3 regions of the Rheinheimera sp. NSM genome follow, and region 2 is predicted to be linked to each of the others. Evidence: riboswitches for the same ligand, from Rfam matches in the RefSeq annotation. Region 2 holds a riboswitch; each other region holds the start of a gene.
The links. Region 2 has a riboswitch for cyclic di-GMP ahead of ACTZWV_RS07665 (DUF3718 domain-containing protein). Riboswitches for the same ligand answer to the same signal wherever they lie in the genome.
Positions count from the first base shown of each region.

Region 1: it holds a riboswitch for cyclic di-GMP, as region 2 does, so the genes downstream of both, ACTZWV_RS17975 (OmpA family protein) here and ACTZWV_RS07665 (DUF3718 domain-containing protein) in region 2, are expected to answer to the same signal.
Region 3: it holds a riboswitch for cyclic di-GMP, as region 2 does, so the genes downstream of both, ACTZWV_RS03325 (hypothetical protein) here and ACTZWV_RS07665 (DUF3718 domain-containing protein) in region 2, are expected to answer to the same signal.

Region 1 is NZ_JBQTCI010000008.1:34,545-38,694, forward strand. It holds gene flhA (flagellar biosynthesis protein FlhA) at 1-855, shown strand, start outside; cyclic di-GMP riboswitch class I at 1,193-1,287, shown strand; gene ACTZWV_RS17975 (OmpA family protein) at 1,437-2,309, shown strand; gene ACTZWV_RS17980 (sigma-54-dependent transcriptional regulator) at 2,309-3,625, shown strand; gene ACTZWV_RS17985 (flagellar hook-basal body complex protein FliE) at 3,637-3,954, shown strand; gene fliF (flagellar basal-body MS-ring/collar protein FliF) at 3,965-4,150, shown strand, end outside.
Region 2 is NZ_JBQTCI010000002.1:399,718-403,867, forward strand. It holds gene ACTZWV_RS07655 (MgtC/SapB family protein) at 1-173, shown strand, start outside; gene ACTZWV_RS07660 (cation:proton antiporter domain-containing protein) at 234-1,784, shown strand; gene ACTZWV_RS07665 (DUF3718 domain-containing protein) at 1,860-2,231, opposite strand; cyclic di-GMP riboswitch class I at 2,352-2,444, opposite strand; gene glpK (glycerol kinase GlpK) at 2,520-4,034, opposite strand; gene ACTZWV_RS07675 (DUF1840 domain-containing protein) at 4,121-4,150, shown strand, end outside.
Region 3 is NZ_JBQTCI010000001.1:750,133-754,282, forward strand. It holds gene ACTZWV_RS03315 (hypothetical protein) at 1-1,155, shown strand, start outside; gene ACTZWV_RS03320 (hypothetical protein) at 1,373-1,903, shown strand; cyclic di-GMP riboswitch class I at 2,194-2,289, shown strand; gene ACTZWV_RS03325 (hypothetical protein) at 2,469-3,896, shown strand; gene ACTZWV_RS03330 (TonB-dependent receptor) at 3,963-4,150, opposite strand, start outside.

The DNA.
Region 1 (4,150 bases), on a different contig from region 2:
GAATACCGCATTAAACTGGCCGGGGTGCCGCTGACGACCGGCCGGTTAAACCCGCAGCAGTTGCTGGCACTGAATACCGGCGATATTTATGGCCAGCTGGACGGCGAGATCACGCGGGATCCGGCCTATGGCCTGGAAGCGGTGTGGATAGATAACAACAGCCGGGCCAAAGCCTTGAATTTAGGTTATTCGGTGGTGGATCTGGCTACTGTTATTGCCACCCATGCCGGCAAAGTGATTAAAGAGCATTTATCTGAGCTGTTTGTGTATGAGGATGTAAAACAGTTGAATAAACGGCTGGCCTCAGTGGCGCCGGTATTGGCTGAAGCGCTGGATAAAGCGCTGACCGCAACAGTACAGCTTAAAGTGTACCGCTTACTACTGCGCGAGCAGGTCAGCCTGGGCGATATTCTCAGCATCGCCAGCACCTTGCTCGACAGCAGCGAAGTGACCAAAGATCCTATCTTACTAACATCGGATGTGCGCTGTGCCTTGCAACGCGCCTTAGTGCGGCAGATCAGCGGTGATAAAGAAGAGCTGAGCGCCTTTACGCTGGATGAAAAGCTGGAGCAAACCTTACAAAGTGCACTAAACCAAGCGATGCAGGCCGGCAAAGTAGCACTGGACAGCTTCCCGGTGGCGCCAAACCTGCTAAGCCAGTTCCAGCGCAATATGCCGTTGATCAGCAGCCAGATGCAGCAGCAGGGCTTAACGCCTGCGCTGGTCGTGGTGCCGCAGTTGCGGCCGTTGTTGGCACGTTATGCGCGTACTTTCACGCAGAACTCGCTGGCGGTGTTGTCCTATAACGAAATTCCGGAAACGGTGCGGGTAAATGTCATAGGTGCGCTGGGCTAACTGCAGCTGACAAGCAAGCGGGGCGTTAGCGGGTCCGGCTACAGCTGTCATGTTGATGTAACAGGCTGTAGCTAATATACGGCGGATATAAAGGCTCTGTTTAGATAGTTTTGCAGTTATTTGCACATAGTTAGTCAAAAATCAGCCTGGCTGGTCCGAGCAGTTGTGGCAATTATGTAACGAGAGGCGAAAAAATAAACTGCGGCAAGTTGATGATCCTAAAGATCTAATAAGATCTTGTGAAAAAAGATGCTTGCCTTGCAGTGCTAATTTAGTTATCTTTTAATTTATTCAGTTTCAGTTCATAAATGGCATAGCTTTTTATGAACAGGTTAAGACAATTAAAAGGCAAACTGCACCGAAAGGGCAGGACGCAAAGCCTCCGGTCTACGACGTTTTTATTAAAAACGCTACGATAGCGGGGTTGCATTAGCTTAGCGGCATCCTTCGGGTATGCCTCTGCCTGCACGGCTGTCCGTGTCAGAACAGAGCGCTTTCTATGCGGTTTTCCTTTTATTTTCTTCAACTTTTGGTGTTACTGCCCGGCAGTAACGGTTGTGGTTAATTAAAAGGATATTGATGTGTCATTGTTATCTCTGAGTCTCTGGCTTAGTGCCTCTGCCGCCGGCGGTGCACTGGCGGCTGCGTTGCTGGTGCAACCGGCAGAACAGGCAGACTGGCAGTTGCACAGCAGCGCTTTTCATTGTCGGTTACAGCAAGTAGTTAACGGCGTGGGTGATGTCAGTTTTCTGGCAGAACCCGGCCATTCGCTGCGCTTGGATCTGGCATTAGCACAACCTTACTATGCGTTAGCACAAGCCAGCGTGGCCGCCCGGCCTGCCGATTGGCAACCAGGCGCGGCGACAGCCGCGGCAGATTTTCCCTACAACGCCGAGCTATACCACGATACTAAAGTCAGCTTTATCACCGGTGCCTTACCTTTATTACAGCAAATTCAATTCGGTAACTGGCTGCAATTTGAGCTCAGTGATAAGCAGCATAAACAACAAATACTGCTTACCAGTGTCAGCGGTTCCGGCGCGGTGGAGCAGTTCCGTGGCTGCGTGGCGCAAATGTCGCCGTTATCCTGGCAACAAGCCAGAGACAGCGAAATTCAGTTTGCTGATGGCCAGCGTACCCTGACGCGGCAACAGTTGCCGCAGTTGCAAAAACTGGCGCGCTATCTGCAATTAGACCCCTCAGTCAGCAAAATACTTATCGATGGGCATACCGATGATGTCGGCACTGTATTGGCGAACCGTGTGCTGTCGCAGGAAAGGGCTGATGAAGTCGCTGCGCAGTTGATTGAGTTGGGCGTGAGTGCATCTAAGTTAGAAATCCGCGCTCATGGTAACCGTTATCCGCTGTTGAACAGCCAGGGTAAGCCGGAGCAAGCTAACCGCCGCGTATCGGTGCGGTTAATCCGTAGCGGCGCGCAGCAGGAGGCGGAATAATGAAACATTCTGCTTATGTACTGTGGATAGCCCAACAACAGCCTGATGCTGAAGTACGCCAATGCATTCAAAGTGAAGGTTACCAGCTGCTGCACACTGCCGATGTTACTGAAATCGTCGGCCTGTGCCATGATTATCAACCGGCGCTGGCCTTTATTGACTGCGACCTGCCGCAAATGGCGTTACCGGATCTGGTTAGCCTGGTGTGCCGCAAGCTGCCGGCGGCGCAAATTATCAGTATGGTCGGTAACGATCAAAGTGAGTTGGCGTCCGATACCTTACAAAGCGGCGCAATAGATTATTTACTAAAGCCTTTTTTCTGCTCGCAGTTAAAAACCTCAATCCGTAATGCCAGTGCGATGAGCCGCGGCTTAAAGGATCTGGTAGCGGTATCGCACGCCAGCCGGCAGATTTTGCAGTTGGCTAACCGTGCTGCGCAAACCGAAGCCAGCGTGTTGATCCTCGGTGAATCCGGTACCGGCAAAGAGCGGCTGGCGCAGTTTATTCATCAGGCTTCAGATCGTGCTGACAAGCCGTTTATTGCCGTGAACTGTGCCGCTATTCCGGAACATATGCTGGAGGCCATGCTATTTGGCCACAACAAAGGCGCTTTTACCGGTGCGGTAAACCAACAGATAGGTAAGTTTGAAGCGGCCAACGGCGGCACTATTTTGCTGGATGAAATATCCGAGCTGCCACTGGCACTGCAGGCCAAATTGCTGCGGGTATTGCAGGAGCGTGAAGTAGAGCGGCTGGGCAGCAACAGCCGCATTAAGCTGGATATTCGCGTGATTGCAGCCAGTAACAAAAACTTGCGTAGCCAGGTAGAGCAAGGCCTGTTCCGTGAAGATTTATTCTACCGGTTGGATGTGTTGCCACTGAGCTGGCCGGCACTGCGCGAGCGGCGCGACGATATTTTGCCACTGGCAGAGTTCTTTATTAATAAGTACGGCAACGGCAAGTACCGTTTAAGCCGTGGTGCGGCCGATGTGATGTTGCAATACAACTGGCCGGGTAATGTGCGTGAGCTGGAAAACATTATGCAGCGTGCTTTAGTGATGGCGCGTGGTATTGAGCTGCAAATAGCCGATTTAAATTTACCGCAGTGCCACCCGCAAGCGGCCGCAATTTGCGCCAGCTTGCTCAAGCAAAGTAAGAAAGACGCCGAATTTGATTACATTTTAAATGTACTGAATAAGTTTAACGGCCACCGTACCCGTACGGCGCAGGCGTTGGGTGTCAGCACCCGCGCCCTGCGTTACAAAATAGCAGCCATGCGTGAGCATGGTGTCGACATAGACGCATTAGCTTCTTAAGGATAACCAGTATGATTTCACCGATAGACAGTCAAAGCCAGATGCTGCAAATGATGACCAGATTACAACAGGTTGCCGGCAGTGAACAGATTACCCCAGCCAGTAACGATAGCGGCATTAGCAGTGATTTTAGCAAGGTTATCCGCTCTGTGAACCAGCAGCAAAATATTGCGGCAGATCTGATGACGGCAGTCGATACCGGTCGCAGTGACGACGTGGTTGGCGCCATGGTAGCCAGCCAAAAAGCGGATTTAAGTTTCTCCATGCTGATGCAGGTACGCAACAAGGTACTGAGCGGCATTGATGACGTGATGCGAATGTCACTGTAAGGACAATGCAATGAAAGGCGAAGTGGTTAAAACTATGCCCCCGGTCAGTATCGAGGGCAACTTTCGCGAGAAAGTCATTAATTTGTCTAACCGGTTCAGCTGGTTACCGGGCGGTGATCGCAGCATAGCGTCTATAGCGCTGCTGGCAACCCTGGTGGCGGCGACTATAGTGCTGATCCTGTGGACCTCGGCGAAA
Region 2 (4,150 bases):
TGGTGTTTGTGCTGGTAGGCATAGATATACTGGAAAACTCATCTTCTGCTATGCGCCGTGGTGTGCACCGCACTTATAACGAGTGGATCACCCGCAGTAACGGCAGCTTGTTTGGCCGGCGCAAAGAAGATAACAAAGCCGCGCAGCGGGCAGATATTGATGATCCACATTAATGCAGCTATGACAAAAGTGAGTTAGTATCTTGAATAACAATATAAAAATGGACGGATTACATGCTTGAAGCTGTCTGGATTGGTTTTGCGTTTTCTTTAGGTTTACTGGTTCGTGCCATAGGCTTACCGCCGTTAGTGGGGTACTTGTTGGCGGGCTTTGTTATCTCTGCTACTGCTTCAGACCTTAGCTTACCGCCGGAAGGGCCGTCGATAATTCATCACGTTGCCCATTTGGGCGTATTACTGCTGTTGTTTACAGTTGGCCTGAAGTTAAATGTACGTAGTCTGGCCAAGCCTGAAGTACTGGGTGGCAGTACTCTGCATTTTGCCTTGTCGATTATTCTTACCTTACCTGCGGTACTGTTTATTTTTGACGTTAGTTGGTATCAGGCCTTAATGTTAGCGGTAGCGCTGGCATTTTCCAGCACAGTGTTGGCGGCAAAGGTATTGGAAGGCAAACGCGAGATCCGCGCCTTTCATGGCCGGGTCGCTATAGGTATTCTGATTGTACAGGACTTATTGGCACTGCTGGTAATGAGCCTGGCTAACGGCACTACACCATCGCCCTGGGCACTGCTGGTGTTTGGCTTACCGCTACTGCGACCGCTGCTGTACAAATTGCTTGATGCCAGCGGCCATGAAGACTTACTGATTTTGTTTGGTTTAATGCTGGCACTGGTAATAGGCGGCCAGGGCTTTGAGCTGGTGGGGTTAAGTTCTGAGTTAGGCGCACTGGTGTTTGGCGCCTTGTTAGCTAAGCATGCCCGGGCCGGCGAGCTGTCGAAATCGTTGTGGAGTATTAAAGAATTCTTTCTGGTAGGGTTCTTTTTACAAATTGGTATCGACGGCTTGCCGGATGCCAATGCCTGGCTATTTGCCGGTGTGATGTCGTTGTTACTGCCGGTGAAAGCGATATTGTTTTTCTTGTTGTTAATCATGTTTAAATTGCGGGCGCGCAGTGCTTTCTTAACCAGTATCAGCCTGACTAACTACAGCGAATTTGGTCTGATAGTTGCCAGTGTAGTATTGCCCGAGTGGCTTATTCCGCTGGCGTTAACGGTGGCTATTTCTTTTGTTATCTCTGCGCCGCTAAATCGTATGGCACACCCGCTGTATGAAAAGCTATGTAACCGTTTGCTGAAGTTTGAGCGCAATATCCATCACCCGGACGAGCAACCGGTATCACTGGGTGATGCTGATGTGCTGATCATGGGCATGGGACGCACCGGTACCGCCGCCTATAACTATTTATCCAGCAGCCGTAAAATCATCGCAATGGATTCAGATCCGGCTAAAGTGGCAGAGCATCAGAAGAAAGGTATTAATATTTTCTATGCTGATGCCGAAGATCAGGTGTTTTGGCAAGGCCTGGATTTTGGCAAGGTTGAAGCGGTGATCCTTAGTATGAATGACGTGGAAGCCAAAATGATTGCAGCAAAAAAACTGCGCAATGCCGGTTTTAGCGGCTTTATTGTGTCGCACAGTATGCATGATGATGAAGCGCGCGAGATTATTGCTGCCGGTGCCGATCAAACCTATCTAACCATGTCTGAAGCCGGTGTCGGTATTGCCGAGCACGTTAAGCAACATTGCTTTGCGATAAAAGCATAACACTACCGGTAAGTTGGACCGGAGAACAGCATAAAAAAGGCGCCATAAAGGCGCCTTTTTTATAGAATAAGATAGTTAGCTGGCGCTACGTTCTTTGATAGCAGCAATGATTGGCGAAGTGCCGAAACCGTTGCTGGTAGCCCACTCGATGTCACCTGACGCGGCAACCTGGCTGCCTGGTAACTGGCTGATGATAAAGCCGGCTGCATCTGCAGCATTGTGCTTGATGGCGTGGCGAACCAGTGGTAAACCGTCACATACAATACCGTCGTATACGTTACGTAAACGTAAGCGGTTGTCAGATAAGGTTTTACGCAGATTGTTTTTGCTATCCGCTGCAACATAAGAGCAGATAGATTGGGCTAATTGATCGTCGGCTGCTGCAGGAGCACTGATAAATGAAGTGGCGGCGATAACAGTAGCTAAAGTGATTAATTTTGCTTTCATATTCGAGCTCCAAAATTTGAGTTAAGTAACAATCATTAATGCAACAGCAGTTGCAGAACACGAAAGGACATAAGGCATGTCGTTTAACTCTGACAGAGCAGAATAAACATCGCACTTAGCGACGGCAGCCCAGCTATCGTAGATGCCTTGCGGCAACCCTTAGACCTGAAGCTTTGCGTGTACTCCCTTTCGGGAGACTTGCCTTTCGAGCGAGCGCATTCTAATTAACGCTCGTTTTTTATGCAAGCTTAATTTAAGCTGAATTGAAACTTTTTTTAAATCTTATGCTTAGACCGGCCACCGTTGTTGCACTATGGCTATATCCAACGCCATTAGCGCAGCGGTTGCACGTTGCCAGCGTTGATACAGTGCATCGGCTAATGGCGCTGCCAGCTCCGGTTGCAACTGCCAATCACTGCACCAAATGTTATTAATCTCAGTTAAACTGCCGACATAACCCAGTTGTAATGCCACTAAAAAGGCTGCACCCAGCGCGGTGGCGTCGGTAGTGTGGCAGCGTGCTATGGGTGTTTGGCATAAATCGGCCAGCGCCTGTAAAAACCAGCGGTTGGCTGTCATGCCGCCGTCTACCCGTAAACTGCTGACATTAATGCCATCCTGCCGCATGGCGCTAAGTAAATCACGGCTTTGATACGCCACACTGCGCAGCGCGGCGGCGGCTATTTGCGCACGGCCGCTGTCGCGGGTCATGCCAAACAGTGCGGCTTGTACTTGTGGCTGCCAATGTGGTGTACCAAGCCCGGTAAAGGCGGGGATTAACAACTCGGTTTGTTGATAATCAATACCGGCTGCCAGGGCCTCAGTATCGCTGGCCTGACGGATAATACCCAGCTTATCGCGCAGCCATTGCACGGTTGCGCCGGCCATAAAAATGCTGCCTTCGAGCGCATAAGTAGTATGGCTGTTTAAGCGCCATGCCACGGTGCTAAGCAGCTTATGTTTGCTGTGCAGCACCTTACTGCCGGTATTTACCACAGCGAAACAGCCGGTGCCATAAGTGCTTTTACTCATGCCAGGTGTAATACAGGCCTGGCCTAATAATGCTGCCTGTTGATCGCCTATCATACTTAGCAGCGGCACCGCCGCGCCAAACACCGCTTTGTCAGTCAAACCAAACTCTGTTGCGTTATCCCGCACTTGCGGCAGCACAGCGGCAGGAATATTGAACAGTTGCAGCAGTTCTTCATCCCACTGTTGGCGATGAATATTAAACAGCAGGGTGCGGCTGGCATTGCTGGCATCGGTGGCATGCACTTTGCCGCCGCTCAGTAGCCATAACAGATAACAATCAATGGTGCCAAAACACAGCTCACCGGCTGTTGCAGCTTGTCTGGCACCTGCCACGTTGTCGAGTAACCAGCACAGCTTAGTGGCGGAAAAATATGGATCGGCCAACAGGCCGGTTTTTTGCTGCAGCACTGACTCCTGGCCTGAATCTTTCAGTTGCCGGCACAGTGCTGCCGTGCGTCTGTCCTGCCAGACAATCGCCGGATACAGCACCTTGCCGGAGGTTTTGTACCAAAGCAGTGTGGTTTCGCGCTGATTAGTAATACCGATACCGGCGATATCTGCCGGTTTCAGTTTGGCTTGCTGTAATGCGCGGCTGATACTGGCGGTCACACTGTGCCAAATCTGTGCCGGGTCTTGCTCTACCCAGCCGGATTGCGGGTAGCTTAGCGGCAGTTCCTGTTGGGCGCAGGCAACCGGCTGCAGGACCGGATTGTAGATAATAGCGCGGCTTGAGGTAGTACCTTGATCAATAGCGAGTATATATTTTGCCATGGCGTGAGCTTTTAGCGTTATGCTTAAGTTATTGTTTAGCCTGGCAGCAAACGCTGGCAGTGTCTACGCCCAATAGTGGAGTCTGTATGATAGTTACCTTTAAATCCAAAGCCAGC
Region 3 (4,150 bases), on a different contig from region 2:
GAAACGATAATCAGAAAACAGTTTATCAACCTGCTGAAAGAGCAAAACCTGCTGGCAGCAGAAGGCGATATCAACGTAGTTGATTTGGACATCTTTGTTGATTATTCCCGTCGTTTTGTCGGCGATGGTACCCCTTTTCCGGTAGAAAAAATGGTGTCGCCAATAATTGCATTGCATGAGAGCAGCTACTTAGGCGATGTGGTTATTCGCAGCAAAGTTACCAGCGGCATGGCACTTGAGGATGCATTTAACGGCCTCACCACTCACAATATTGAGCTTGAACACAAAACCGCGCAAGCCATTGCCAACAGCTTGATGAAGCGCTTGAATAGCGTCAGCCAATATGACAAGAATGCGTTTGCCGCAATAACTGCCGGTATGTCCGCGGAGCAGATAAAGCAGAAGCGTCGGTATACCAAAAAAGAGATACTAACCAAGGCTAAACCGGCCGGTTTAGCATCAGAGCAATACCTGCCTGAAGAACTGGTGCAAAGTTATCTGCTGTCGTTAACGCAGGGTAATGCCGCTACACGCATTGAGCTGTATAAACAGCTGATCTCTGAATGGAATAACAGCACTGCTGTGTATGACGCTATTAACACCAGGGTATTAGCGGGTTACCAAAGCACCGCTGCTGCGGACGTAGAAGAAATGACTTGGGCAACCAAAGCGTTAGCTTATTCAGGTTTAGAGCGTTACAGGTCAACATTGGATACAGTAATGGCCAGTGATGCACCGCAAAAGCTGCAGGGCTATGTTACAAACTACCTTGAGACGATGACTGTGCGTTCGGAACAGGCCCAAGTGATCCATGATGTTTCAACAATGTACCCTGAACTGGATTGGCAAACTAACCAACTGATGAATATGCTGAACAGCAGTGACGGCTCGTTACGGCTTAACGCAGTAAAAATTATTTATAAACAGCAGCCCAATAATGAGCGGTTACTGGATGAACTAAGCGACATTCTGCAACGCGAAGCCAAGGTGCAGCGTAACCGCTACGCCGGCTACTCTGATTTCCATGCCTGGAGTTGCAGGGTACTGGGTAGCTCCGGCAATGCTAAGTACAAAGCTGTTTTAGCTGACCTCGCCGAAAATGCATACACCTATAAAGTGCGTGAATTTGCCGGTAAGTTTGTTCGCAAACTGTAAGCATTAAATTTAGCGACATCCGGCTAAGTGGTTGTCGCTTATTCTGCCCTTGGTAATTATTTAACTGGTATCAGGACGACAATGATGATGAAAAGCGGGGCGGAGCCTGCAGCCACTTACAAAACTATTAGCTAAAAAGTATGAGATCAGTGCGGAGCATTTTCGGCGTCTGGTAATACTACATTTTATAACTATTACGGAAAGATTAGGGGCGATTATGCTTAAAAAAACACTATTCACATCATGCTTATTAATACTGTTTCTCACTTCATGCTCGTCGTATCAATACAAGCAATATGAAGCCACTATTGATAAGGGGAATACTCCAATTCTTGATTTGTCTCAGGATGGTGATGCAGCATCAGTTATTTATTTTAACTCAGTAACATACAGAACTATGGGCATTGCCTTCCACAGGCTTTTGTTAGCGACAGGCCTTAATGGAAAGGTGCTTAAGGGGGCGGGAAGGCATGCGTTGCTTGATGTAAATGGTTATCAGGCTATTAAAGTTCCTGCAGGGATCCACACTCTGGATTACTGCTGGGTATCAATGAATGCGCTTGGCAGCGGTGGTGCAAAATGTAACTTCAAAGCGAAAGATGTGCTATTTGAACCGGGAAAAAACTATCTGGTTAATTGGCAAAGCAGTAGCAGTATTAAAGGTGCTCCCGGCGGAAGTGAGCACCAGATTAACATTAAAACCTTTATAAGTGATTTTGATACAGGGGAAGTTGTATACCCTAAATAGGTTTTAACTCCAACCTCTGACCATGAGTTTAGCCCTCGCATGCAATGTTATAACTCGCAGCATCAAGTAAATATCAGCAGTGGCGCAACCTGTTGTGCCACTGTTCTGTTGTGAATCCCGCCTGTTTTTCTGTTTTTCCTTTTCCCAGAAAAATCATTACTACTTAGCGCTTAGTTTGTAAAGCTTGTTGCAAAATTGGCTAAAAAATAACTTGTTAATTTGTAATTATTTGTATATCTTGCCCGCGTTCAGCTTGCGTTAATGCAATAGCGTTTTCGTCTTAAGCTAAGACAATTAAAAGGCAAACTGTACCGAAAGGTCAGGACGCAAAGCCGCTGGTCTAATGATGTTCGTTATGAACATTAATGATGGCAGTGGTTGCATTAGCTTAGTCACATCTGTTTGATGTCAATCATAACGGCATTTCTGCCGTTGTCTGATTATGCCTATCTATGCCGTCTGTCTTTATTCGTCGCGGGGCGCAGCCATTGCGACTTCTTCATTTTATTTGCCATTGATGCCAAAGCGCATCGGGCGATGTTTTTTTGTACGGAGAGTAATAAAGATGTTGAAAAAGAGCTTAGCCCTGAGTGTAGTGTATGCGTTAACGCTGGCTGGTTTGACAGCCTGTGGTGGTGGATCTGACAGTGGTACGGAAGCGCCGGTTGCAGTGCCAAATCCAACTACACCTACTACGCCAACAACTCCGACTCCACCTACAGTGGTGTTACCTGAGTTTGCTTCAGCAACCTATGTGCGTGAGAATTTGGGTAAGCTTACTGAAGTGGTGTTGCTTGGCGATGACCTATACTACGTTAGTCTTTCTGACGAAGGCAGTTTGCTGGGGCATTTTACCCAAATTAACGAACATATTGTGGATGGTAAAATTGTCGAAGCAGCCGGCTTTTATAAAATGCCTGCTGATACAGCGTTAAAAGCCGGCCAATTCAGTGCTGAGCTGACAGTAAGCAGCAATACAGTAAACAGTATGACGAGCCTGACACTGGAAAGTACAAGTGGCGCAGGTAGCCAATTGGTAATAAGCAGTGGCACCTTGAGCACAGTAACCAACATTGTTGATATCAGCGCTATGAATGATGGCTGGTCGGCGGAGGCAAACTTCAGCGAATTTAATATTGATGCCGGTTTAAACCTGACTGCGGTTGATAAAGATAACTGTAAAATCAGCGGTACCCTGACCTTACAAGACAATGACGTTTTTGCTGCCTCATTAAACTATGCTGACTGTGATACAGCCGGGCAATACGAAGGCGTGTTATGGTCTTACAGCTTTGATGGTGTAACTTATCTGAAGTGGTTTGCCTTAGATAGCGAAGACAACGCTGTTACCGGTATTGTTGATGATTTCACTTCACAGCAAGACGCTCTGGCACTTAACGGTGAATTACAACCTGCATTATATATTGGTGCAATTGGTCGTTCATTGATCAGTAAAGGTAATAAAGTTTACTATCGCGGCGGTGTAATAGGTGGAAACTATGTGTTTTCTTATACAGCGCCTGCAGTTGTAGCCGTATTAGATGCTGACGGTTCAGGCATAAGCTTGCCATCAAATAATTTGGTTGCTGCGTCGCTGACTATGCCGGTACCAAACAGTAAGGACCATAAGCTTAGTGGCAACATTGTGTTATCAAATGATATTGAAGAGTCATTTTCCGGTCTGGAACAAGTTGCCCAGTCGTCTTTGTTAGCTAATATAGCCGGCAATTGGGGCAACTTAACTATCGCTGAAGATGGCACTGTCAGTGGCACTGTAGATGATTGTACTGTCACCGGCGGCTCGGTAACAAATTATGTGGCATCAATTGCTGATATGCAGTTGTCTTTAACCGGGTGCAGTGTCACTGGTGATTTCAATGGCGTAGTGGCTGGTGTTAAGCAAAGCAGCGGTGATGCAATTGTTTTTAATTTAGTTACGCTGACAGATGGCAAAGTTGAATCTAGTTATAGCGGTGTATTACTGCGTGACTAAAGCGGTTTAGTTTAAAAAGCCGTGGTAGTTAACTACCACGGCTTTTTTTATGTAGGTAAGTCAGGCTTACATAAATTTATATTCCAGCAATAACGTATAGGCACGGCCGCGTGGGTCGGCTATACGGGTTTCCCAGCCGGCGCCGGCAGCAAAGTCGTTTTGGTGCGCGGTAAATGGCGGGTCTTCGTCAAACAGGTTTTTAATACCAAAGGTAACCGTCATGGCGTCGATACCGCTATAGCTTACGCTATAGT